Regions from separate parts of the Siccibacter colletis genome, predicted to be linked through region 1. Evidence: predicted binding sites of a transcription regulator. Region 1 holds the regulator's gene; each other region holds the start of a gene.
What was found. Region 1 encodes CRP, which controls carbon source genes, mostly activating them, when cyclic AMP is high. Its sites were predicted from a motif close to ATGTGANNNNNNTCACAT; they were not measured.

Region 1 (7,661 bases):
GGCGACCGCGAATATCGCCAGCTTGAGCGCGACCTGCACGCCGCCAACGAGCGCAACGACGGCAACGCTATCGCCACGCTCCACGGTAAGCTGGACGCCATTGACGCCTGGACTATCCGTTCGCGTGCCGCCAGCCTGTTGCACGGCTTAGGCTTCAGCAACGAACAGCTGGAGCGCCCGGTGAGTGATTTCTCCGGTGGCTGGCGCATGCGCCTTAACCTTGCTCAGGCGCTGATCTGCCGTTCTGACCTGCTGCTGCTTGATGAACCGACCAACCACCTCGATCTCGATGCGGTGATCTGGCTGGAGCGCTGGCTGAAAAGCTACCCCGGCACGCTGATCCTGATTTCTCACGACCGCGACTTCCTCGATCCGGTGGTGGATAAAATCATTCATATCGAACAACAGAATATGTTCGAGTACACCGGGAACTACAGCTCGTTCGAGCGCCAGCGCGCGACGCGCCTGGCCCAGCAGCAGGCCACCTACGAAAGCCAGCAGGAGCGCGTGGCGCATCTGCAAAGCTTCATTGACCGCTTTAAAGCAAAAGCCTCGAAGGCCAAACAGGCGCAGAGCCGCATTAAGATGCTGGAGCGCATGGAGCTGATCGCCCCGGCGCACGTGGATAACCCGTTCCACTTCAGCTTCCGCGCGCCGGAAAGCCTGCCGAACCCGCTGCTGAAAATGGAAAAGGTCAGCGCGGGTTACGGGGATCGCACTATCCTCGACTCCATCAAGCTGAACCTGGTCCCGGGGTCACGTATTGGTTTGCTGGGACGCAACGGTGCCGGTAAATCCACGCTGATTAAGCTGCTGGCGGGCGAACTGGCCCCGGTCAGCGGCGACATCGGCCTCGCGAAGGGTATCAAGCTCGGCTATTTCGCCCAGCATCAGCTGGAGTTTCTGCGCGCCGACGAATCGCCATTGCAGCATCTGGCGCGCCTCGCCCCGCAGGAGCTGGAGCAGAAGCTGCGCGACTACCTCGGCGGCTTCGGCTTCCAGGGCGACAAGGTGAGCGAGAACACCGAGCGCTTCTCCGGCGGCGAAAAGGCGCGGCTGGTGCTGGCGCTGATCGTCTGGCAGCGCCCCAACCTGCTGCTGCTCGATGAACCGACCAACCACCTCGACCTCGACATGCGTCAGGCGCTGACCGATGCGCTTATCGAATTTGAAGGCGCGCTGGTGGTGGTATCGCACGACCGCCACCTGATCCGCTCCACCACCGACGACCTCTATCTGGTCCACGACGGCAAAGTGGAAGCCTTTGACGGCGACCTGGAAGATTACCAGCAGTGGCTGAGCGATGTGCAGAAGCAGGAGAGCCAGGGCGACGAGGCCGCCAAAGATAACGCCAACTCGGCGCAAGCGCGTAAAGATCAGAAGCGCCGCGAGGCGGAGCTGCGCACCCTGACCCAGCCAATCCGCAAAGAGATCGCCCGTCTCGAAAAAGAGATGGAGAAGCTTAACGCGACCCTTGCTGGCGTTGAGGAGAAGCTAAGCGACAGCGGGCTGTACGATCCGGGCCGCAAAGCCGAAATGAACGAGGCGCTGCAGCTGCAGGCGAAAACCAAAGCCGGTCTCGAAGCGTGTGAAATGGCATGGCTTGACGCGCAGGAGTCGCTGGAGCAGATGCTGAACCAGCCATGATGCGCCGCGCCGGCGCTATCGTCGTCGGCGCGCTCCTCCTCTGTGGCCGTCACGCCAGCATGCGGCCCTCTCTTAACCGCCCGCGTTTCTCCTCGCTTTGGCATTCACGCCCTTTATCGAAAGGGATAAAGTCATCAACTTTAACCCCCGGTCACGATATAATCCTGATCAGACTTACTATTCAAATGAGCATCATGACCGAGATCACCCACGCCGGGCTGGAAGCGCATCGCCCCGACTCACAGCACTTTGTTCCCATGCCGGGGGCGCGCAATCCGCATCTGCAAACCATGCTGCCGCGCGTGCTGCGCCGTCGCGTGAAGTTTACTCCGCACTGGCAGCGGCTCGACATGCCGGACGGTGACTTTGTCGATCTCGCGTGGAGCGAAGATCCGGCGGGTGCGGCGCACAAACCCCGGCTGGTGGTCTTTCATGGCCTCGAGGGCAGCCTGCACAGCCCCTACGCGCACGGCATGATCGAAGCGGCGAAGAAACGCGGCTGGCTGGGCGTAGTGATGCATTTTCGCGGCTGCAGCGGTGAGCCGAACCGCATGAAGCGGATCTATCACTCCGGGGAAACCGAAGACGGCAGCTATTTTCTGTCGTGGCTGAAATCCACCTGGGGCGATGTGCCTACCGCCGCGGTGGGTTATTCACTCGGCGGCAACATGCTGGCCTGCCTGATGGCGAAACAGGGCAGCGACTGTCTGCTTGATGCTGGCGTCGTGGTTTCCGCCCCGCTGCTGCTGGAGCAGTGCTGCTACCACATGGAAAAAGGCTTCAGTCGTTTCTACCAGCGTTATCTGCTCAACCTGCTGAAAGCCAACGCGGCGCGCAAGCTGCACGCCTATCCCGGCACGTTACCGGTCAGTATCAAGCAGCTGAAGCAGATCCGCGGCTTGCGCGACTTCGACGATCTTATCACCTCGAAAATCCACGGTTTTGCAGACGCGCTGGACTACTACCGCCAGTGCAGCGCCATGCCGATGCTGCCCAATGTCGCAAAACCGATGCTTATCATCCATGCTAAAGATGATCCCTTTATGGATCATCACGTGATACCCGACCCGACGCTGCTGCCGCCGTCGATTGAATACCAGTTGACCGACCATGGCGGGCATGTGGGTTTCGTAAGCGGTACGCTGCGCCGCCCGCAGATGTGGCTTGAACAGCGTGTGCCTGACTGGCTGACTCACTATCTGGATGTGCGATGATTATTCCCTGGAAAGAACTCGATCCCGACACGCTCGATAACCTGCTCGAATCTTTTGTGTTGCGCGAAGGCACCGATTATGGTGAACATGAACGCAGCCTCGAACAAAAAGTCTCGGACGTAAAACGTCAACTGCAAACGGGCGAAGCGGTACTGGTCTGGTCTGAACTGCATGAAACCATTAACATTATGCCGCGCGGTCAGTTCCACGGCTGACGACGTTCAGAACCTGTTCCCGCCTGTGCAGTGACGTCGCGTACCCATCAAGGGAGTAGTTTCCTATGTCAGCCAGGCACCCGATTATTGCCGTGACCGGCTCCAGCGGAGCCGGTACCACCACCACCAGCCTCGCCTTCCGTAAGATTTTCACCCAGCTCAATCTGCACGCCGCCGAAATCGAGGGCGACAGCTTCCATCGCTACACCCGGCCTGAAATGGACATGGCGATCCGCAAAGCGCGCGATCTCGGTCGCCACATCAGCTACTTCGGCCCGGAAGCTAACGACTTCGGCCTGCTGGAAGAGACATTCAGCGAATACGGGCGCAGCGGCAGCGGCCAGTCGCGTAAATACCTTCATACTTACGATGAAGCAGTGCCGTGGAATCAGGTTCCCGGCACCTTCACGCCGTGGCAGCCGCTCCCGGAGCCAACGGACGTGCTGTTCTACGAAGGGCTGCACGGCGGTGTGGTCACGCCGCAGCACGACGTGGCGCAGCATGTTGATCTGCTGGTGGGCGTGGTGCCCATCGTTAACCTTGAATGGATCCAGAAGCTGGTGCGTGATACCAGCGAGCGCGGTCACTCGCGCGAGGCGGTAATGGACTCCGTGGTGCGTTCGATGGAGGATTACATCAACTTCATCACCCCGCAGTTCTCGCGCACCCATATCAACTTCCAGCGCGTGCCGACGGTGGATACCTCCAACCCATTCGCAGCGAAAACTATCCCGTCGCTGGACGAGAGTCTGGTGGTGATCCACTTCCGCAATCTGGAGGGCATCGATTACCCCTGGCTGCTGGCCATGCTGCAGGGTTCATTTATTTCTCACATGAATACGTTAGTGGTGCCGGGCGGCAAGATGGGGCTGGCGATGGAGCTGATTATGATGCCGCTGGTGCAGCGGTTGATGGAAGGGAAAAAAATCGAATAACGGTGCGGCGCTGACTGCATGAAGCCTGTCAGCGCCGCCCTGCCGTCAGGCTTCAATCACCTCATACGAGTGGGTGATGTTCACCGCTTTCTCCAGCATCAACGCCACCGAGCAGTATTTCTCTGCCGAGAGCGACACCGCCCGCTCTACCGCCGCGTCTTTGAGCGCTTTACCGGTAACGATAAAGTGCAGATTAATGTGCGTGAACAGGCGCGGCGCCTCTTCCCGGCGTTCGGAGGTAAGCTTCACCTCGCAGTTGGTCACGTCGTGACGCCCCTTCTGCAGAATCGACACTACGTCAATCGCGCTACAACCACCTGCGGCCATCAGTACCATCTCCATCGGGCTTGGCGCTTTATCGCCGGAGTTGCCGTCCATCAGCACCTGATGCCCGGAGGCAGATTCACCCAGGAAGGTCAGGCCTTCCACCCATTTAACACGTGCCTGCATTTGCCTTCTCCTGACTTGCTGATTTGACGACAGATTACTCGTCGCCCGCAAAACAGGCAACGAAAGGCGACCTGCGTCAAGCTGAAACGAGACAATACAAGACACTCATGAAAAGCTATGCTAAAACAGTCTGGCTGTAATCATGTAACATTGATGTTATGCATGTATGCGGCGGATTTTACTCATTAAAGGCGACGAAATCTGACGAGCGCCACTTCCCGGGATGCGGGAATATATGACAGCAACCCCAGAGCAGGGGCATAACCCGGACTCTGGAGCCAGTTTATAACAGAGGATAACAGCGCATGGTGCTTGGCAAACCGCAAACAGACCCGACTCTTGAATGGTTCTTGTCTCATTGCCACATTCATAAGTACCCATCTAAGAGCACGCTGATTCACCAGGGTGAAAAAGCGGAAACGTTGTACTACATCGTTAAAGGCTCAGTGGCAGTGCTGATCAAAGATGAAGAAGGCAAGGAGATGATCCTGTCCTATCTGAATCAGGGTGACTTTATTGGCGAGCTTGGCCTGTTTGAAGAGGGCCAGGAGCGTAGCGCCTGGGTTCGCGCGAAAACCGCCTGTGAAGTCGCTGAGATCTCCTATAAAAAATTCCGTCAGCTGATCCAGGTGAACCCGGACATCCTGATGCGCCTCTCCTCGCAGATGGCGCGTCGCTTGCAGGTCACCTCCGAGAAAGTGGGCAACCTCGCCTTCCTCGACGTAACCGGCCGTATCGCCCAGACCCTGCTGAACCTTGCAAAGCAGCCTGACGCGATGACCCACCCGGACGGAATGCAGATCAAAATTACCCGTCAGGAAATTGGCCAGATCGTGGGCTGCTCCCGCGAAACCGTAGGCCGTATTCTGAAAATGCTGGAAGATCAGAACCTGATCTCCGCACACGGTAAAACCATCGTGGTTTACGGAACCCGTTAAGCCGCTTCGCAACGGCGTGTTACGCGAGTAGCACGCCGTTGTTGTCTCTGCTCGTTGGCTATGTGGCGCAGGCTGATTTACCACCCCGAAGTTAACTACGCACTCCGACAAACGCTGGTGCTCTGTATTCCCGTGGCGGTGGGCCTGATACTGGGCCATCTGCAACAGGGCTTGCTCTTCTCGCTGGTGCCTGCCTGCTGCAATATTGCCGGGCTGGATACACCTCATAAACGCTTCTTCAAACGCCTGTTTATCGGCGGCTCGCTGTTTGCCCTCAGTAGTCTCGCAGTCCAGCTTCTGCTTTATCAGCAACTTCCTCTGCCGATTATTCTGAGCGTCATGGCGCTGGTGCTTGGCGTGACGGCGGAGATCAGCAGCCTGCATGCGCGCCTGCTCCCGGCCTCGCTTATCGCCGCGATCTTTACCCTAAGCCTCGCCGGCAACATGCCGGTCTGGCAACCAATGCTCATCTACACCCTCGGCACGCTGTGGTACGGCGCGTTCAACTGGTTCTGGTTCTGGCTGTGGCGTGAACAGCCGCTGCGGGAGACACTCAGTCTGCTCTATCGCGAACTGGCGAGCTACTGTGAAGCGAAATACAGCATGCTTACCCGGCATACCGACCCGGATACCGCGCTACCGCCATTGCTGGCACATCAGCAGAAGGTGGTGGATCTCATCAGCCAGTGTTATCAGCAGCTGCACATGCTGGCCGCCAACCGCCAGAATGATTACCGGCGCCTGCTGCGCGCGTTCCAGATTGCGCTCGACCTGCAGGAGCATATCTCGGTCAGCCTGCACCAGCCGGAAGAGGTACAAAAGCTGGTGAAGCAGACCCACGCCGAAAAAGTCATTCGCTGGACAGCGCAAACTGTCGCCGGCCGGCTGCGCACGCTTGCCGACGATATTCTCTATCACCGCTATCCGACGCGTTTTTCGATGGATAAGCAGAGCGAAGCGCTGGAAAAGATCGCCCGTCAGCATCCCGATAACCCGGTCGGGCAATTTTTTGATTATCACTTCAGCCGCATCGCCCGCGTGCTGCGCACCCAGCGCCCTCTGTACGTGCGCGACATGATGGAGGACCGGCAGCGCCGCCTGCCGCTGTTCCCGGCGTTAAAAAGTTACCTCTCTTTTAAATCTGCGGCCCTGCGCAACGCCGCGCGTATCGCCGTGATGCTGAGCATCGCCAGCCTGGTGGGCAACGCGTTTCATCTGCCGAAACCGTACTGGATCCTGATGACCATTATGTTCGTTACCCAGAACGGCTACGGCGCCACGCGGGTGCGGATCTTCCACCGTGCTGGCGGCACCATGGCGGGGCTGCTGATTGCCGGCGTGGCGCTGCATTTCCACTTCCCGGAAGGATTCGCCCTGCTGGCGATGCTGGCGATTACGCTGGTGAGCTATCTGATCATCCGCAAAAGCTACGGCTGGGCGACGATAGGCTTTACCGTCACGGCGGTGTACACCCTGCAGCTGATTACCCTGAACGCTGAGCAGTTTATCCTGCCGCGCTTAGTCGATACCTTGATTGGCTGTCTGATTGCCTTTGGCGGGATGGTATGGCTGTGGCCGCAGTGGCAGACCGGTCTGCTGCGGCAGAATGCGCACGATGCGCTGGAGGCGGATCAGGACGCGCTACGCCTGATCCTCAGTGATAACCCCGGGGCGACACCGCTGGCGTGGCAGCGTATGCGCGTGAACCAGGCGCACAACGCGGTGTATAACTCCCTTAACCAGGCGATGCAGGAGCCGGGCTTCAACACGCACTATCTGGCGGACATGAAGCTGTGGGTGACCCACAGTCAGTTCGTGGTCGAGCACATCAACGCCATCACAACGCTGGCCCGGGAACACAACATGCTGACGCCGCAGCTGGCCGAACGCTATCTGCAATCCTGTGAGATTGCCATTCAGCGCTGCCAGCAGCGGCTGGAGTATGACGCGCCGTCAGCGAGCAACGACGTAACCATTATCGAACCGCCAGAGTCGTTGCCCTCAGGCCCGCTCACCACCATGGAGCAGCACCTGCAGCGCATTCTCAGCCACCTGAGCACCATGCATACCATTTCGTCCGTGGCCTGGCGCCAGCGGCCTCAGCATGGGATCTGGTTGAAGCGACGGCTGCGCGGCGAAAGCTGATCAGCCGTTAACCACCTTACCTACCGCCGCGGCGAAGCGCGCCATCCCATGGTCGATCTCATCTTCTTCCACCACCAGCGATGGGGCAAAACGCATCACGTTCGGCCCGGCATTCAG
Region 2 (7,661 bases), 370 kb from region 1:
CAATCGCCATGATCCAGACCGGGGTCGGGATACCCAGCGGGCGTCCGATACCGAACCAGCCGAACAGATCCGCGTTCTCAGTAAAGCCGGTATTCGCCGGGCTACCATCGGTGTACACCATGGTGACGCCGCGCAGCAGCAGCATCATGACGAGGGTGGCGATAAACGCCTGGACGCGCCCTTTCGCCACAATCACACCGGTCACGCTGCCGATTGCCGCACCGGCTGCCAGCGCGGCCGCCACGGCCACCAGCGCGTTGACTTCCATGCCCACCAGCGAGGCGGCAACCGCCCCGGTGAGCGCCAGCAGGGAACCGACGGACAGGTCGATACCCGAGGTAAGAATAACCAGCGTCATCCCTACCGCCATGATGGCGTTCACCGAGGTCTGCTGCAGAATGTTGAACAGGTTATTAACGGTAAAGAAGTTCGGACTCATGGTGGAGACAATCGCGATCAGCACCAGCAGGGCGATCAGCGATTTCTGCTCCATCAGCCATGCTTTGGTGAAATAACGGCGACCGGAAACAGTCTGGGTTGTCATCATTTTACTCCTGATTCACGCGATTAAGCTTGCCGACGGCCGCAGCCATCAGCACTTCCTGGGTGGCCTGCTCGCGTGTGAATTCTCCACCGAGATGCCCTTCATGCATCACAATAATGCGATCGCTCATACCTAATACTTCCGGCATTTCGGATGACACCAGAATGATGCTCAGCCCTTCTGCCTTGAACTGGTTAATGAGCTGATAAATCTCTTTCTTCGCGCCCACGTCCACGCCGCGCGTCGGTTCGTCCAGAATCAGCACCTTCGGGCGCGTCATCAGGCCGCGGGCAATCGCCACTTTCTGCTGATTGCCACCGGACAGCAGACCAATCGCCTGCTCCATGGACGGGGTTTTCACGTTAAACAGACGGATAAAATCACTCACCGCCTGCTGTTCATCTTTATGGCGCAGGTGACCGACGTTGTGACTGAAGTAGCGCAGCGCGGTCAGCGACATGTTTTCTTTCACTGACATGCCGAGGATCAGGCCGTCGCGCTTGCGGTCTTCGGAGATGTAGACGATGCCGTTCGCCAGGCCATCCTGCGCAGAGCGGGTTACTACTTCCCGGCCGTCGAGGGTTACGTGCCCGCTGGCGCGCGGCAGAGCACCGTACAGCACCTTCATCAATTCAGTACGCCCCGCGCCCATCAGGCCCGCGACGCCGAGGATTTCCCCCTGGCGCAGACTGAAACTCACGTCGTGCACGCCTGGGCCACACAGGTGGTCGACCTTCAGGCGCACCGCGCCCGGTGCTTTATCCAGATGCGGATACTGATCTTCAAGCTTGCGGCCTACCATCATCTCGATCAGCGAATCTTCGGTCAGGCTGGCGACGTCGCGCTCGGCGATAAACTGCCCGTCGCGGAACACCGTGACGTCATCGCAGATTTCGAAGATCTCTTTCATGCGGTGCGAGATATACACGATGCCGCGCCCCTGGGCCTTCAGCTCGCGGATCACCCGGAACAGCGATTCGGTTTCGGTGTCGGTCAGCGCATCGGTCGGTTCATCCATAACGATGACCTGAGACTCGAAGCTGAGCACTTTCGCGATCTCGACCATCTGTTGGTCGCCTATCGACAGATCGCCCACCAGGCGGTGGCTGTTGAAACGCAGGTTGAGTTTCAGCAGCAGCTTGTCGGCTTCGGCATGCATTGCTTTCCAGTCGATTTTGCCGAAGCGGTTAACGAATTCACGCCCGAGGAAGATGTTCTCGGCAATGCTGAGCTGAGGGATCAGGTTGAGTTCCTGATGAATGATGCCGATGCCTGCTTCCTGAGAGGCTTTCGGGCCGCTGAAGGTGGTTTCATTCCCCAGCCACAGCAGCGAGCCGGCATCACGCTGATAGATACCAGTCAGCACTTTCATCATTGTGGATTTGCCGGCACCGTTTTCGCCTACCAGCGCCATCACGCGGCCCGGATAGACGTTGAGTGCCGCGCCGGAAAGCGCTTTCACGCCCGGGAAGGATTTATCGATCCCTTTAAGTTGCAGTAATGCGTCCATGTCGGCCTCAGAAGGTTACGCCGGCACAGAGAATGATATTCGCATACGGGGAACACTCCCCGCTGCGAATCACCGCCTGGCTATCTGCGGTTTGTTGTTTGAACTGCTCATGACTGATGTAACGAATATCAATGGTGTTTCCCTGGTGTTGCTGCAGTTGCCTGATATGACCAAGCAACGTTTCGTGGAGCTGCGGATTATGCTGTTTGATTTCCGCGGCAAGAACAGCAGCCTCAACCTGCATTTCCGCCGTCACCACTTCCACTACCTGCATAAAGGAAGGTACGCCCTGAGTTAATGCCATATCGATACGATCGGTGCCGCGAGGAATGGGTAACCCGGCATCGCAAACCACCAGCGTATCGGTGTGGCCAAGACGTGAGATGACAGAAGAAATTTCTGCGTTAAGTACTGTGCCTTTTTTCATTTTTCACTCCACTAGCGAAACGTTTCGCTGGCGGCAGTGTAGAGAAAGCGGTGCGCACTAAACAATCACCAGAATGTGAAAATGTGATCGCCATCGAAACGTTTCGCTCACGTTTACCTTAAGGCGTGAAACAAGGTGCTAACAAATGAAAACGCCTCCGCAGGGGAGGCGTTGAGGCGTCAGATTTCGACCTGGGTTCCCAGCTCGATAACCCGGTTCGGCGGGATCTCAAACTGGTCAGGGGCGCGCAGGGCGTTACGCTGAAGCAGCAGGTACAGTTTGCCGCGCAGACGCAGATACCACGGGCGCTTGCCGACGATAAGCGACTCGTGCGACATAAAGAACGAGGTCTCCATCATGCGGCAGCTCAGTCCCTCCAGACCGCAACGGTGGAAGACCTCTTCCACGTTTGGCGTTTCACGCCAGCCATAGCTGGCAACCACGCGCCAGAAGGTGGGCGACAGCTGTTCAATCGTTACGCGGCGCACGTTGTGCACGTAAGGCGCATCTTCGGTACGCAGCGTCAGGAAAATCACGCGCTCGTGCAGCACCTTGTTGTGCTTGAGGTTGTGCAGCATGGCAAACGGAATAACGTTCAGCGCGCGCGACATATACACCGCAGTACCCGGCACCCGCACCGGCGGAGATTTTTCCAGCGAAGCAATCATCGCTTCCAGGGAATTGCCGTGCTCGTGCATCCGACGCAGCAGGCGGAAGCGTTCGCTTTTCCAGGTGGTCATGATGATGAACATCACCAGGCCGAGACTCAGCGGCAGCCAGCCGCCGGAGAACAGCTTGCTGAGGTTCGCGGAGAACAGCGGAATATCGATGCACATAAATGCCACCAGGATCAGCCCCACCAGCAGCTTGTTCCAGTGCCAGTTTTTACGCGCCACGGTGGTCGACAGAATAGTGGTCAGCACCATGGTGCCGGTAACGGCAATCCCGTAGGCGGCGGCCAGGTTGCTGGAGTGCTCAAAGCTGATAATGACAATCACCACCGCGAAATAGAGCATCCAGTTAATGGCGGGGATGTAGATTTGCCCGGACTCCATTTCAGAGGTGTGAATGATGCGCATCGGCGAAAGATAGCCCAGACGTACCGCCTGACGGGTCAGGGAGAATACGCCGGAGATAACCGCCTGAGAGGCGATTACCGTGGCGAGCGTCGCCAGTATCAGTAGCGGAATGAGCGCCCAGTCCGGTGCCAGCAGGAAGAACGGGTTTTTGATCGCTTCCGGGGTTTTCAGCAGCAGCGCCCCCTGACCAAAGTAGTTCAGCACCAGCGACGGCAGCACCACCGAGAACCAGGCCACGCGAATCGGTAATTTACCGAAGTGACCCATATCGGCGTAGAGCGCTTCCACCCCGGTGATCGACAGCACAACTGCCCCCAGCGCCACAAAGGAGATGGCTTTGTATTCCATAAAGAAGCCAATCGCCCACGCCGGGTTCAGCGCCTGCAGCACTTCAGGGTTGCCCATGATGCTGCGCACACCCAGTACCGCCAGCACCAGGAACCAGACCAGCATGATCGGGGCGAACAGTTTGCCCACCATGCCGGTGCCGTGCTTCTGGATCATAAACAGCAGGGTGAGAACAATAATAGAGAGCGGAACGATATAGGGGTCGAGGGAGGGGGCGGCGATTTCAAGGCCTTCGATGGCCGACATTACCGAGATTGCGGGGGTTATCACCACCTCACCATAGAAGAAGCTGCCGCCGATAAGGCCCATGATCACCAGCACCGAGGTCATCCGCGCTGAGGTATTACGCCCGGCCAGCGACATCAGCGTCAGGATCCCGCCTTCTCCGGCGTTATCAGCACGCATCACGAAGCTCAGATATTTAATTGAGACGACAATGATGAGCAGCCAGAAAATAAGAGACAGAAAGCCGAATACCGCCTCGCGTTCTACGCCGAAGCCAAACTGGCCGGACAAACATTCACGCAGGGTATAAAGCGGGCTGGTGCCAATATCGCCATATACCACCCCAATAGCCGCAAGCGTGACCGCAGAGAGTGATTGTTTCTTATCAGTACTCATAGACCCGTCTTTTAGTAATAAAGCTGTGGATGCGTTGCCACTGAACCCACAAAAAGGCGCACAGTATGCACGATTGGTAAAAAAATCGTACCCCTTCGTGCGGCATGGTTAATGTGGCTGCGTCAGACTCTGTTGTCGCATCAATCTGTTACCTGCTCAAATTCAAAACATTTATACTTATTTTCACAGGTTATAACCGGGTAAGGACGCAATTTCATTATGGCTCAATCACATTTGCTGGCGGAAAGAATTTCTCGTCTCAGCGCGGCGCTGGAGAAGGGGCTTTTTGAGCGTAGCCACGCCATTCGCCTTTGCCTGCTGGCCGCGCTCAGCGGCGAAAGCGTGTTCCTGCTCGGGCCGCCAGGCATCGCCAAAAGCCTGATTGCCCGCCGCCTCAAATTTGCCTTCCAGCATGCCCGCGCTTTTGAATATTTGATGACCCGTTTCTCCACGCCGGAAGAAGTGTTCGGTCCACTCTCTATCCAGGCGCTGAAAGATGAAGGCCGCTATGAGCGCCTGACGGCGGGTTATCTGCCGGAAGCGGAAATCGTGTTTCTGGATGAGATATGGAAAGCTGGCCCGGCCATTCTGAATACCCTGCTGACCGCCATCAACGAACGGCGTTTTCGCAACGGCGCGCACGAGGAGAAAATCCCGATGCGCCTGCTGGTTGCCGCTTCCAACGAACTGCCGGAAGCCGACAACAGTCTTGAGGCGCTGTATGACCGGATGCTGATCCGTCTGTGGCTCGACAACGTGCAGGAGAAAGGCAATTTCCGTTCAATGCTGATAAGCCAGCAGGATGAAAACGCCATCCCGATGGTGCCCGGTCTGCAGATTAGCGACGAGGAATATCACCAGTGGCAGCAGGATATCGGCAAGGTTGCCCTGCCGGATCACGTCTTTGAATTGATCTTTACGCTGCGCCAGCAGCTTAACGAGCTGCCGGGCGCGCCCTACGTATCTGACCGTCGCTGGAAAAAGGCTATCCACCTGTTGCAGGCGAGCGCCTTTTTCTCGGGCCGCAGCGCCGTCGCGCCCATTGATCTTATTCTGCTGAAAGACTGTCTGTGGCATGACGCTGAGACCCTGCAGCTGATGCAGCAGCAGCTCGAATTATTGATGACCGGACATGGATGGCAGCAGCACGCGATGCTTTCCCGGCTGGGTGCCATTCAGCAGCGCCGGATGCAGCTCCAGCAGCAGCAGAGCGATCGCGATGCGCTGAAAGTCGTGAAGCAGGGCGGCATGTTCGCCCGCCGGGCACAGTACCTTCTGCCCGATGAGGTGCAGGGCGAGATCCTGACGCTGTTGTTACAGCAGCCGCTTAAACTGCACGATATGGAAGTCATCCATATCACTCTCCCCCGTGAAGCGTTAAACCAGTGGCTGCAAAAAGGCGGTGAGATCCGCGGCAAGCTCAACGGCATTGGCTTTGCTCAACTTCTGACGCTCGAGGTGGACAGCGCACAGTACCTGGTGATCCGCGATGTCAGCCTGCAGAGTACGCGGCTGGCGTTGCCGGGCCATCAGACGCCGGAGAACCTGCCGCAGGAGATCAGCCAGCAACTGGACGAGCTGGATACGCTCTGGCACCAGCAGCACCTGAGCTTCAGCGAGCAGCAGAAGTGCCTGTTTATTCATCCTGAGTGGCTGGGGCGTATCGAGGCCAGCCTGCAGGACGTGGCGGTGCAGATTAAACAGGCGCGGCAATGATCACCGTTGATACGCTCAACGTGGTTCTGGCCATCAGCGAAGGCGAGATGATTGAGGAGATCATCATCGCCCTGCTCGCCTCTCCGCAACTGGCGCTGTTTTTCGAGAAGTTTCCACGCTTAAAGCATGCCGTGACCCAGGATCTGCCCCGCTGGCGCGAGCAGTTAAAAAGCCGCTTGCGCGACGCCCGCGTGCCGCAGGAGCTGGCGCAGGAGGTGATGAGCTATCAGAAAGTGCAGCTGCTCTCCACCAGCCAGTTTATCGTGCAGATCCCCGAGACGCTGCGCGCGCTGCGTCAGACCGGTTCACCGTTTTTCCAGCAGGCAGAACAGCTGGTGGGCAACAACCCTCACTTTACCCCGGCGCTGCATACGCTCTTTTTACAGCGCTGGCGCCTGAGTCTCATCGTTCAGGCCACCTCTCTCAGCCAGCAGGTTTTAGAAGAGGAGCGCGAACAGCTGCTCAGCGAAGTGCAGGAGCGGATGACGCTGAGCGGCCAGCTGGATGCCACGCTGAACGAGAACGATCACGCTGCTGGCAGGCTGTGGGACATGAGCGCCGGTAAGCTCAAACGCGGTGATTATCAGCTGATCGTGAAGTACGGCGAGTTTCTGGCTAACCAGCCGGAGCTGATGAAGCTGGCCGAGCAGCTGGGGCGCTCCCGCGAGGCGAAATCGGTGCCGGTTCGCGATGCGCCAATGGAAACCTTTCGCACGCTGGTGCGCGAGCCGGCGAACGTCCCGGAGCAGGTGGAAGGCTTACACCAGAGCGATGACATCCTGCGCCTGCTGCCGCCGGAACTTGCCACGCTCGGCATTACCGAGCTGGAGTATGAGTTTTATCGCCGGCTGGTGGAGAAACAACTTCTGACCTACCGCCTCGCGGGTGACGCCTGGCGTGAAAAAGTCTCGCAGCGGCCGGTAGTGCATCAGGACATGGACGAGCAGCCGCGCGGGCCTTTTATCGTCTGTGTGGATACCTCTGGCTCAATGGGCGGCTTCAACGAGCAGTGCGCCAAAGCGTTCTGTCTGGCGCTGATGCGTATTGCGCTCGCCGATCGCCGACGCTGCTTCATTATGCTGTTCTCCAGCGAAGTGGTGCGCTACGAGCTGACGGGAGAAGATGGGCTGGAACAGGCGATCCGCTTTCTCAGCCAGCGCTTTCGTGGCGGTACCGATCTCGCCAGCTGTTTTCGCGCAATCAGTGAAAAGATGCAGAGCGGTGACGGCGTGGATGCCGACGCGGTGGTGATCTCGGACTTTATTGCCCAGCGGCTGCCGGATGAGGTAGTGCAGAACGTAAAGACATTACAGCGGGTGCAGCAGCACCGTTTTCATGCGGTGGCGATGTCGTCCTATGGAAAACCCGGCATCATGCGCATCTTCGATCATATCTGGCGCTTCGATACCGGGTTGA
Region 3 (7,661 bases), 420 kb from region 1:
CGCTCCTGCTCCGGCGTGCGGTTGCCGCCCCAGATATCCGGCGTGGTCACACCCATCGGCAGATACACCAGGTCCAGCTTCGCGTCATACGCCGCCGGTGCCCAGGAGTTCGGGGAGTTCGGCGTAAAGTGATGCTCATCCGCCGGGATGGCATTCGGGTCTTTCGCACCCGGATCGAAGGCCCACAGCAGTTCGCCAGTGTTCACGTCGAAACCACGGATTACGCCTGACGGCTCGCGGGTAGAGAAGTTATCCGTTACCGCACCGGCAATCACGATGGTTTTATCGGTGATAATCGGCGGGGACGTCGGCTCGTACATGCCCGGCGTGGTGACCGGCATGTTGGTCTGCAGGTTGAGAATGCCTTTGTTGGCGAAGGACTCACACAGCTTGCCGTTGTCGGCGTTGATGGCAAACAGACGGCCATCGTTCACCGGCAGAATAATACGGCGCGGGCAGTTAGCTACCACATCCGGATTGGCATTCTGCGCCGTCGCTTCGTGGTAAGAGACGCCACGGCAGGTCAGATGCTGGAACGACGGGTCGGCTTTCAGCTGCGGGTCGAAGTGCCACTTCTCTTTCCCGGTCGCGGCATCAAGCGCAAAGACGCGCTGGTGTGCGGTACACAGGAACAGGGTGTCGCCGACTTTAATCGGCGTGACTTCGTTGGTGATCTCACCCGGGTCGGTCGGCAGCTTCAGATCGCCGGTGCGGAAGGTCCAGGCTTCTTTCAGCTGGCCGACGTTCTCGGTGTTGATCTGCTTAAGTGGCGAGTAGCGCTGGCCTTCCTGGGTGCGGCCATAGGCCGGCCAGTCACCATCAGCAATCGGCGGGGCGCTGCTGACGGCGGCGGTCGCATCGGTACGCAGCGTGCCGTTGATCTCCTGCGGGTCGTTGAAGCCGGCCCAGAACAGAATCACGGCGCTGACGATCAGCGAAACCAACAGGGCAGGCACGGCGCGGGCAGAAGGCACGCGCAGCTTGCGCCAGACGAACGGCAGCACCAGCCAGACACCGAAGAACACCAGTACGTCACAGCGCGGCGTCAGCGCCCAGAAGTCGAAGCCGACTTCCCAGACGCCCCACAGCATGGTGCCAAGCAGTACGGCAGCATACAGCCACAGCGCGGCTGCTTTGCCTTTCCACAGCAGCCAGGCCACGCCGAGCATTAAAATACCCGCGATGGGGTAATACCATGAGCCACCAATTGCCACCAGCCAGACACCGCCGATTAGCAAATAGAGCCCACACAGAGCTGCAAACAGTGCGCTAATTTTGACGACTAGCGACTGTTTTTCCGGTTTATTTTCCGCCATAAAGACACTCTTTTAACGTTGTTAATTTTTTGATAGCAAGTAATTATAGTTATTAACAAGTGTGATCTTAATCACAAAAAGAGCTTTTTGTGCTAAATCGCCAGATAAAAGGTTTTGCTGATATACTCTCGTGCTCAGGTTTTGAGACCCGCCGCCGTTGCGCTGCAGCTCAGAAAAATACATTTTTATTCAGACGGTTAGCTATATGAAACATACTGTTGATGTGATGATCCCGGAAGCCGAAATCAAAGCGCGCATCGCCGCGTTGGGAAAAGAGATCACGGAGCGTTATCGCGATAGCGGCAGCGATATGGTGCTGGTGGGGCTGCTGCGCGGCTCCTTTATGTTTATGGCCGACCTGTGTCGTGAAGTGCAGGTGCCGCACGAGGTCGATTTCATGACCGCCTCCAGCTACGGCAGCGGTATGTCATCCACCCGCGACGTTAAAATCCTGAAGGATCTCGACGAAGATATCCGCGGCAAGGACGTGCTGATCGTCGAAGACATCATCGACTCCGGCAACACCCTGTCGAAAGTGCGCGAGATCCTCAGCCTGCGTGAGCCGAAATCTCTGGCTATCTGCACGCTGCTCGATAAACCCTCGCGTCGCGAAGTGAACGTGAATGTGGAGTACGTCGGTTTCTCGATCCCGGACGAGTTCGTGGTGGGCTATGGCATTGACTATGCCCAGCGCTATCGTCACCTGCCGTTCATCGGCAAAGTGGTGCCGCTGGCGGAGTAAACGTCAGGCGTAAAAAAAGGGGCCGCGGCCCCTTTTTCTGTTGCTACAGCCTTATTTGTGGCTGGAGTGCGTCTGCTGAATATTGCCGATACCACTGCGATAGCGCTGCTCCAGCGTCTCGCGGTCGGTCGCCGTAACCTGCAGGTCGCGCAGCAGACCGTCGTGAATACCGTAGGCCCAGCCGTGGATGGTCACGTTCTGGCCGCGTTTCCACGCCGACTGCATGATGGTGGAGTGGCCGAGGTTATACACCTGCTCCATTACGTTCAGCTCGCACAGGGTGTCGAGACGTTTTTCCTGCGGGAGTTCGCTCAGCAGTGAGCTATGTTTGAACCAGATGTCGCGAATGTGCAGCAGCCAGTTGTTGATAAGGCCCAGCTCCGGGTTCTCAACCGCTGCCTGTACGCCGCCGCAGCCGTAGTGACCGCAGATGATGATGTGCTCAACTTCCAGCACGTCCACCGCATACTGAACCACCGACAGGCAATTAAGATCCGTATGGATAACAAGGTTTGCCACATTTCGGTGTACAAAGAGTTCACCAGGCTCAAGGCCGGTCAGACGTTCGGCCGGAACGCGGCTGTCGGAGCAACCAATCCACAGAAAGCGTGGTTTTTGTGCCTGAGAGAGACGTTCAAAAAATCCCGGATCTTCTTCCACCAGCAGTTTGGACCAGACCTGATTATTACTGATGAGCGTTTCGATGTCTTTCATGAAGGTGTTAACAACCTGTAACCTGATTAGTGCGTTGCGCTAATATAGGTCAACTCCATTTATTTTTAAACCACACAACAATTGTGCGAACAAGGTAAGCGAACAATCCATGACAATAGCACTGGAACTTGAACAGCTTAAAAAGACCTACACCGGCGGCGTTCAGGCGTTGCGCGGTATTGACCTGCAGGTCGAAGCCGGGGACTTCTATGCCCTGCTGGGGCCAAACGGTGCCGGGAAATCCACCACCATCGGTATTATCAGCTCGCTGGTGAATAAAACCTCTGGCCGGGTGCGGGTGTTTGGGCACGATCTGGAAAAAGACGTGGTCAATGCCAAACGTCAGCTCGGGCTGGTGCCGCAGGAGTTTAACTTCAACCCGTTTGAGACCGTGCAGCAGATCGTCGTCAACCAGGCGGGCTACTACGGCGTGGAGCGTCGTGAAGCAGTTGCGCGCAGCGAAAAATACCTTAAACAGCTCGATCTGTGGGGAAAGCGCAATGAACGTGCGCGAATGTTATCAGGCGGCATGAAGCGTCGTCTGATGATTGCCCGGGCGCTGATGCACGAACCAAAACTGCTGATCCTTGATGAACCGACCGCCGGGGTGGACATCGAACTGCGCCGCTCCATGTGGAGCTTCCTGAAGGATCTGAACGACAAAGGCACCACCATTATCCTCACCACCCACTATCTGGAAGAAGCTGAAATGCTGTGCCGCAACATCGGCATCATTCAGCACGGTGAACTGGTGGAAAACACCTCGATGAAATCACTGCTGGCGAAGCTGAAATCGGAGACCTTCATCCTCGATCTGGCAGCGAAAAGCCCGCTGCCAAAGCTGGAAGGCTATCAGTATCGTCTGGTGGATACCTCTACGCTTGAAGTGGAAGTGATGCGCGAGCAGGGCATTAACAGCGTGTTCAGCCAGCTGAGCGCGCAGGGAGTACAGGTATTGAGTATGCGTAACAAAGCGAACCGCCTCGAAGAGCTGTTCGTCACGCTGGTACATGAGAAAGCAGGAGACCAGGCATGATGCAGCTTTACTGGGTAGCGTTGAAAAGCATCTGGGCGAAAGAGATCAACCGCTTTATGCGTATCTGGATCCAGACCCTGGTGCCGCCGGTGATCACCATGACGCTTTACTTCATCATCTTCGGCAACCTGATTGGCTCGCGCATCGGCGAGATGCACGGCTTCAGCTATATGCAGTTCATCGTGCCGGGCCTGATCATGATGGCGGTGATCACTAACGCCTACGCGAACGTGGCCTCATCATTCTTCAGCGCCAAATTCCAGCGCAACATTGAAGAGCTGCTGGTGGCTCCGGTGCCGACCCATGTAATCATCACCGGCTACGTCGGCGGCGGTGTGGCGCGCGGGCTGTGCGTGGGCATTCTGGTGACGGCGATTTCACTGTTCTTTGTGCCGTTCCACGTCCACTCCTGGCTGTTCGTCGGTCTGACGCTGCTGCTGACCGCGGTGCTGTTCTCGCTGGCCGGTCTGCTGAATGCGGTATTTGCCAAAACCTTCGATGACATCAGCCTGATCCCGACCTTTGTGCTGACGCCGCTAACCTACCTCGGCGGGGTGTTCTATTCGCTGTCGCTGCTGCCGCCGTTCTGGCAGGCGCTGTCGCACCTCAACCCCATCGTTTACATGATCAGCGGCTTCCGCTACGGCTTCCTCGGTATCAACGACGTACCGCTGGTGACCACCGTTGGCGTTCTGGTGGTGTTCATCGTCGCGTTTTATGCGCTGTGCTGGTACCTGATCCAGCGCGGACGCGGCCTGCGCAGCTAATGCTCCCTGACTCCCTCGGCCAGACGTTTGTCCGGCAGAGGGAGTGTTTTCTTCTGTCGTACGCAAATTAACCGTTGGTATTGATGACGGTTTTGTTAAAATGCGCCTCCGGTTCACTTCCCTGATTATCCCGCTATGTTAACGCGCCTCTTTCTCTGCCTGTTGTTGCTGACAACGGGTGTCGCTCACGCCAGCCTGCTCAGTCGGGAAGGGCTTACCGCACAGTATATGCAGACCACCGAAGACGCCGATATCTGGGCCCAGGTGGGCAACCGGGTCATTACCGTCGGGAAAATCGAAGAGGGGCAAATTGTGGCGGTGGTGCCGACGGCGGCGGACTACTACGAGTTTCGCTTCGGTTTTGGCACCGGTTTTATCGATAAAGATCATCTCGGCCCGGTAGCCGGTAAACAGCGCGTGGAAGACCGGCTGGGGGATCTCAACAAACCGCTCAGTAACCAGAACCTGGTGACGCACCAGGATACGCCGGTGTACAACGCGCCGGACAGCGGCAGTGCACCGTTTGGCGTGCTGGCGGATAACCTGCGCTACCCCATCATCGGCAAACAGAAAGATCGTCTGAACCAGACCTGGTATCAGGTGCGCATTGGTAACCGTCTGGCGTACATCAGTAGCCTCGATGCACAGCAGGACAGCGGCCTGCCGGTGCTGACCTATCATCACATTCTGCAGGATGATGAGAACACCCGGTTCCGTCACACCTCAACCACCACCTCGGTTCGCGCCTTCAGCAACCAGATGACCTGGCTGCGCGATATGGGGTACACCACCCTGAGCATGTACCAGCTTGAGGGCTACGTGCGTAACCGCATGAACCTTCCGGCGCGGGCCGTGGTGATCACCTTTGATGACGGGCTGAAGTCGGTGAGCCGCTACGCTTACCCGGTGCTCAAACAGTACGGCTTCACCGCCACGGCGTTTATTATCTCCTCGCGCATCAAAGCGCATCCGCAGAAGTGGGACCCGACGTCGCTGCAGTTTATGAGCATCTCCGAGCTGAAAAGTATTCAGGACGTGTTTGACGTGCAGTCGCACACCCACTTTCTGCATCGCACCGATCGCCCCTGGCATCCGGTGCTGCTGACACGCAGCTATCACAATATCCTGTTTGACTTCGAGCGCTCGCGGCGCGCGCTGTCCCAGTTCAATCCGCACGTGCTCTACCTCTCTTACCCGTTCGGTGGCTATGACGACAAAGCGGTAAAGGCGGCGAACGATGCGGGGTTCCACCTGGCGGTGACTACCGTGAAAGGCAAAGTGAAGCCGGGGGATAACCCGTTCCTGCTGAAACGGCTCTACATTCTGCGCGAGGACTCGCTGGAGACGATGGCGAAGCTTATCAGTAACCAGCCGCAGGGCTAGCAGGCATAAAAAAACCCGGGCAGCATGGCTGTCCGGGTCTGGCAGAGGCGGTGCGGTGAAGCGGTCAGGCGACCTGCACCGGAACTGCTTTGGCGGTGCGCTTCATGTCATTATTGGCATCGAAGTAGGCCACTTTCGGCTGCCACTGGCGCGCCTGTTCATCCGGCATGGTGACGTAGCTGGCGATGATCAGGATATCGCCGACGTCTGCGCAGTGCGCCGCGGCACCGTTCACAGAAATGATTTTCGAACCGCGTTCACCGGCAATGGCGTAGGTGGAAAAGCGCTTGCCGTTGGTGACGTTATAGATATCGATGGCTTCGTATTCCAGAATACCTGCCGCCTCAAGGAAATCCTGGTCGATGGCGCAGGAACCTTCGTAATGCAAGTCTGCCTGCGTCACGCTGACGCGGTGGAGCTTGCCTTGCAGCATTGTGCGAATCATAGTCTGAACCTTAGTGACGAAATACAATCCGAGAGGGGCCGCTGCCCGCTCCGCTTCGTTCATCCCTGCTGCGATACCTGATTTGACCATCAGGCTATCGTCCCCCGCATGTCCACAGGCCGGGAGGCAACGGCGCGCTGAACCCGGCGCGCGCCGGGCTCAGCAGTATTGCCTGAAATAATCGGGCTGTCTAGCGGGGTAACTCAACGCTCATATTGTCGATAAGACGCGCCTGGCCCAGCCAGGCGGCCATCAGGATCACCGCGCGTTTGCTCTCCGGCGTCAGCGCGCCGAGGGTAGCGGCATCGCGAATATGGATTTCATCGGTACGAAAGCCCTGCTCGTCCAGCACCAGCGTCGCGGTGGCAATAAGCTCTTCTTCATCGCACACGCCAGCGGCCAGCCGGGCGGCAATGTCATGCATCACTTTATTCAGCCCCGGCGCGATTTTGCGCTGCTCGCTGGTGAGATAACCGTTGCGCGAGCTGAGCGCCAGGCCGTCTTTGGCACGCACGGTCGGTACGCCGACGATCTCAATGTCGTAGCCCATATCCGCCACCATTTTGCGGATCAGCGCCAGCTGCTGGTAATCCTTTTCGCCGAAGCAGGCGAGGTCGGGCTGCACCAGGTTAAACAGTTTGCTGACGATGGTCGACACGCCGCGGAAGTGGCCCGGACGGCTCGCGCCCTCCAGAATGGTTGAAATGCCCGGTACGTCCACAAAGGTCTGCTCGTCGGTGCCTTTCGGGTAGACGTCTTCCGGGGCAGGGGAGAACACCAGATCCACTTTGCGCTTGTTCAGCTTCTCGCAGTCTTCCTGCAGGGTACGCGGGTAGCGCGCCAGGTCATCAGCGCGGTCGAACTGCATCGGGTTGACGAAGATACTCACCACCACCACATCGGCACGGGCTTTCGCTTCTTCCACCAGCGTCATATGCCCGTCGTGCAGGTTGCCCATGGTCGGCACCAGCGCAATACGTTTCCCTTCCAGGCGCATCCGACGGATGTGCTGGCGCAGCAGGGGTAAGGTTTCGATAATCAGCACAATGATTGCTCCCTGGACCTGAGTTAGTGAAAACTGTGTTCGTCGCCCGGATAGGCACCGGACTCCACTTCTGCCACGTACTGGCGCACGGCCGCGCGCATATCGTCGGCCCCTGAAAGGAAATTCTTAGCGAATTTCGGGATATGTCCACCGGTAATGCCAAACGCGTCGTGCATGACCAGAATCTGGCCATCGGTAACGTTGCCCGCACCG

Region 2: a site for CRP is predicted at 2,563-2,580, ahead of rbsD (D-ribose pyranase). Genes of this name have one in related genera too.
Region 3: a site for CRP is predicted at 1,376-1,393, ahead of hpt (hypoxanthine phosphoribosyltransferase). Genes of this name have one in related genera too.

The regions. Positions count from the first base shown of each region.
Region 1 covers NZ_CP074352.1:328,041-335,701, reverse strand. The annotation lists gene KFZ77_RS01570 (ABC transporter ATP-binding protein) at 1-1,647, shown strand, start outside; gene KFZ77_RS01565 (hydrolase) at 1,842-2,861, shown strand; gene KFZ77_RS01560 (YheU family protein) at 2,858-3,076, shown strand; gene KFZ77_RS01555 (phosphoribulokinase) at 3,142-4,011, shown strand; gene KFZ77_RS01550 (OsmC family protein) at 4,057-4,461, opposite strand; gene crp (cAMP-activated global transcriptional regulator CRP) at 4,767-5,399, shown strand; gene KFZ77_RS01540 (YccS/YhfK family putative transporter) at 5,460-7,544, shown strand; gene argD (bifunctional acetylornithine/succinyldiaminopimelate transaminase) at 7,545-7,661, opposite strand, start outside.
Region 2 covers NZ_CP074352.1:4,027,536-4,035,196, forward strand. The annotation lists gene rbsC (ribose ABC transporter permease) at 1-544, opposite strand, end outside; gene rbsA (ribose ABC transporter ATP-binding protein RbsA) at 549-2,054, opposite strand; gene rbsD (D-ribose pyranase) at 2,062-2,481, opposite strand; gene kup (low affinity potassium transporter Kup) at 2,661-4,529, opposite strand; gene ravA (ATPase RavA) at 4,749-6,245, shown strand; gene viaA (ATPase RavA stimulator ViaA) at 6,242-7,661, shown strand, end outside.
Region 3 covers NZ_CP074352.1:751,691-759,351, forward strand. The annotation lists gene KFZ77_RS03675 (glucose/quinate/shikimate family membrane-bound PQQ-dependent dehydrogenase) at 1-1,316, opposite strand, end outside; gene hpt (hypoxanthine phosphoribosyltransferase) at 1,522-2,058, shown strand; gene can (carbonate dehydratase) at 2,110-2,772, opposite strand; gene KFZ77_RS03690 (ABC transporter ATP-binding protein) at 2,882-3,808, shown strand; gene KFZ77_RS03695 (ABC transporter permease) at 3,805-4,575, shown strand; gene KFZ77_RS03700 (polysaccharide deacetylase family protein) at 4,711-5,958, shown strand; gene panD (aspartate 1-decarboxylase) at 6,023-6,403, opposite strand; gene panC (pantoate--beta-alanine ligase) at 6,594-7,448, opposite strand; gene panB (3-methyl-2-oxobutanoate hydroxymethyltransferase) at 7,472-7,661, opposite strand, start outside.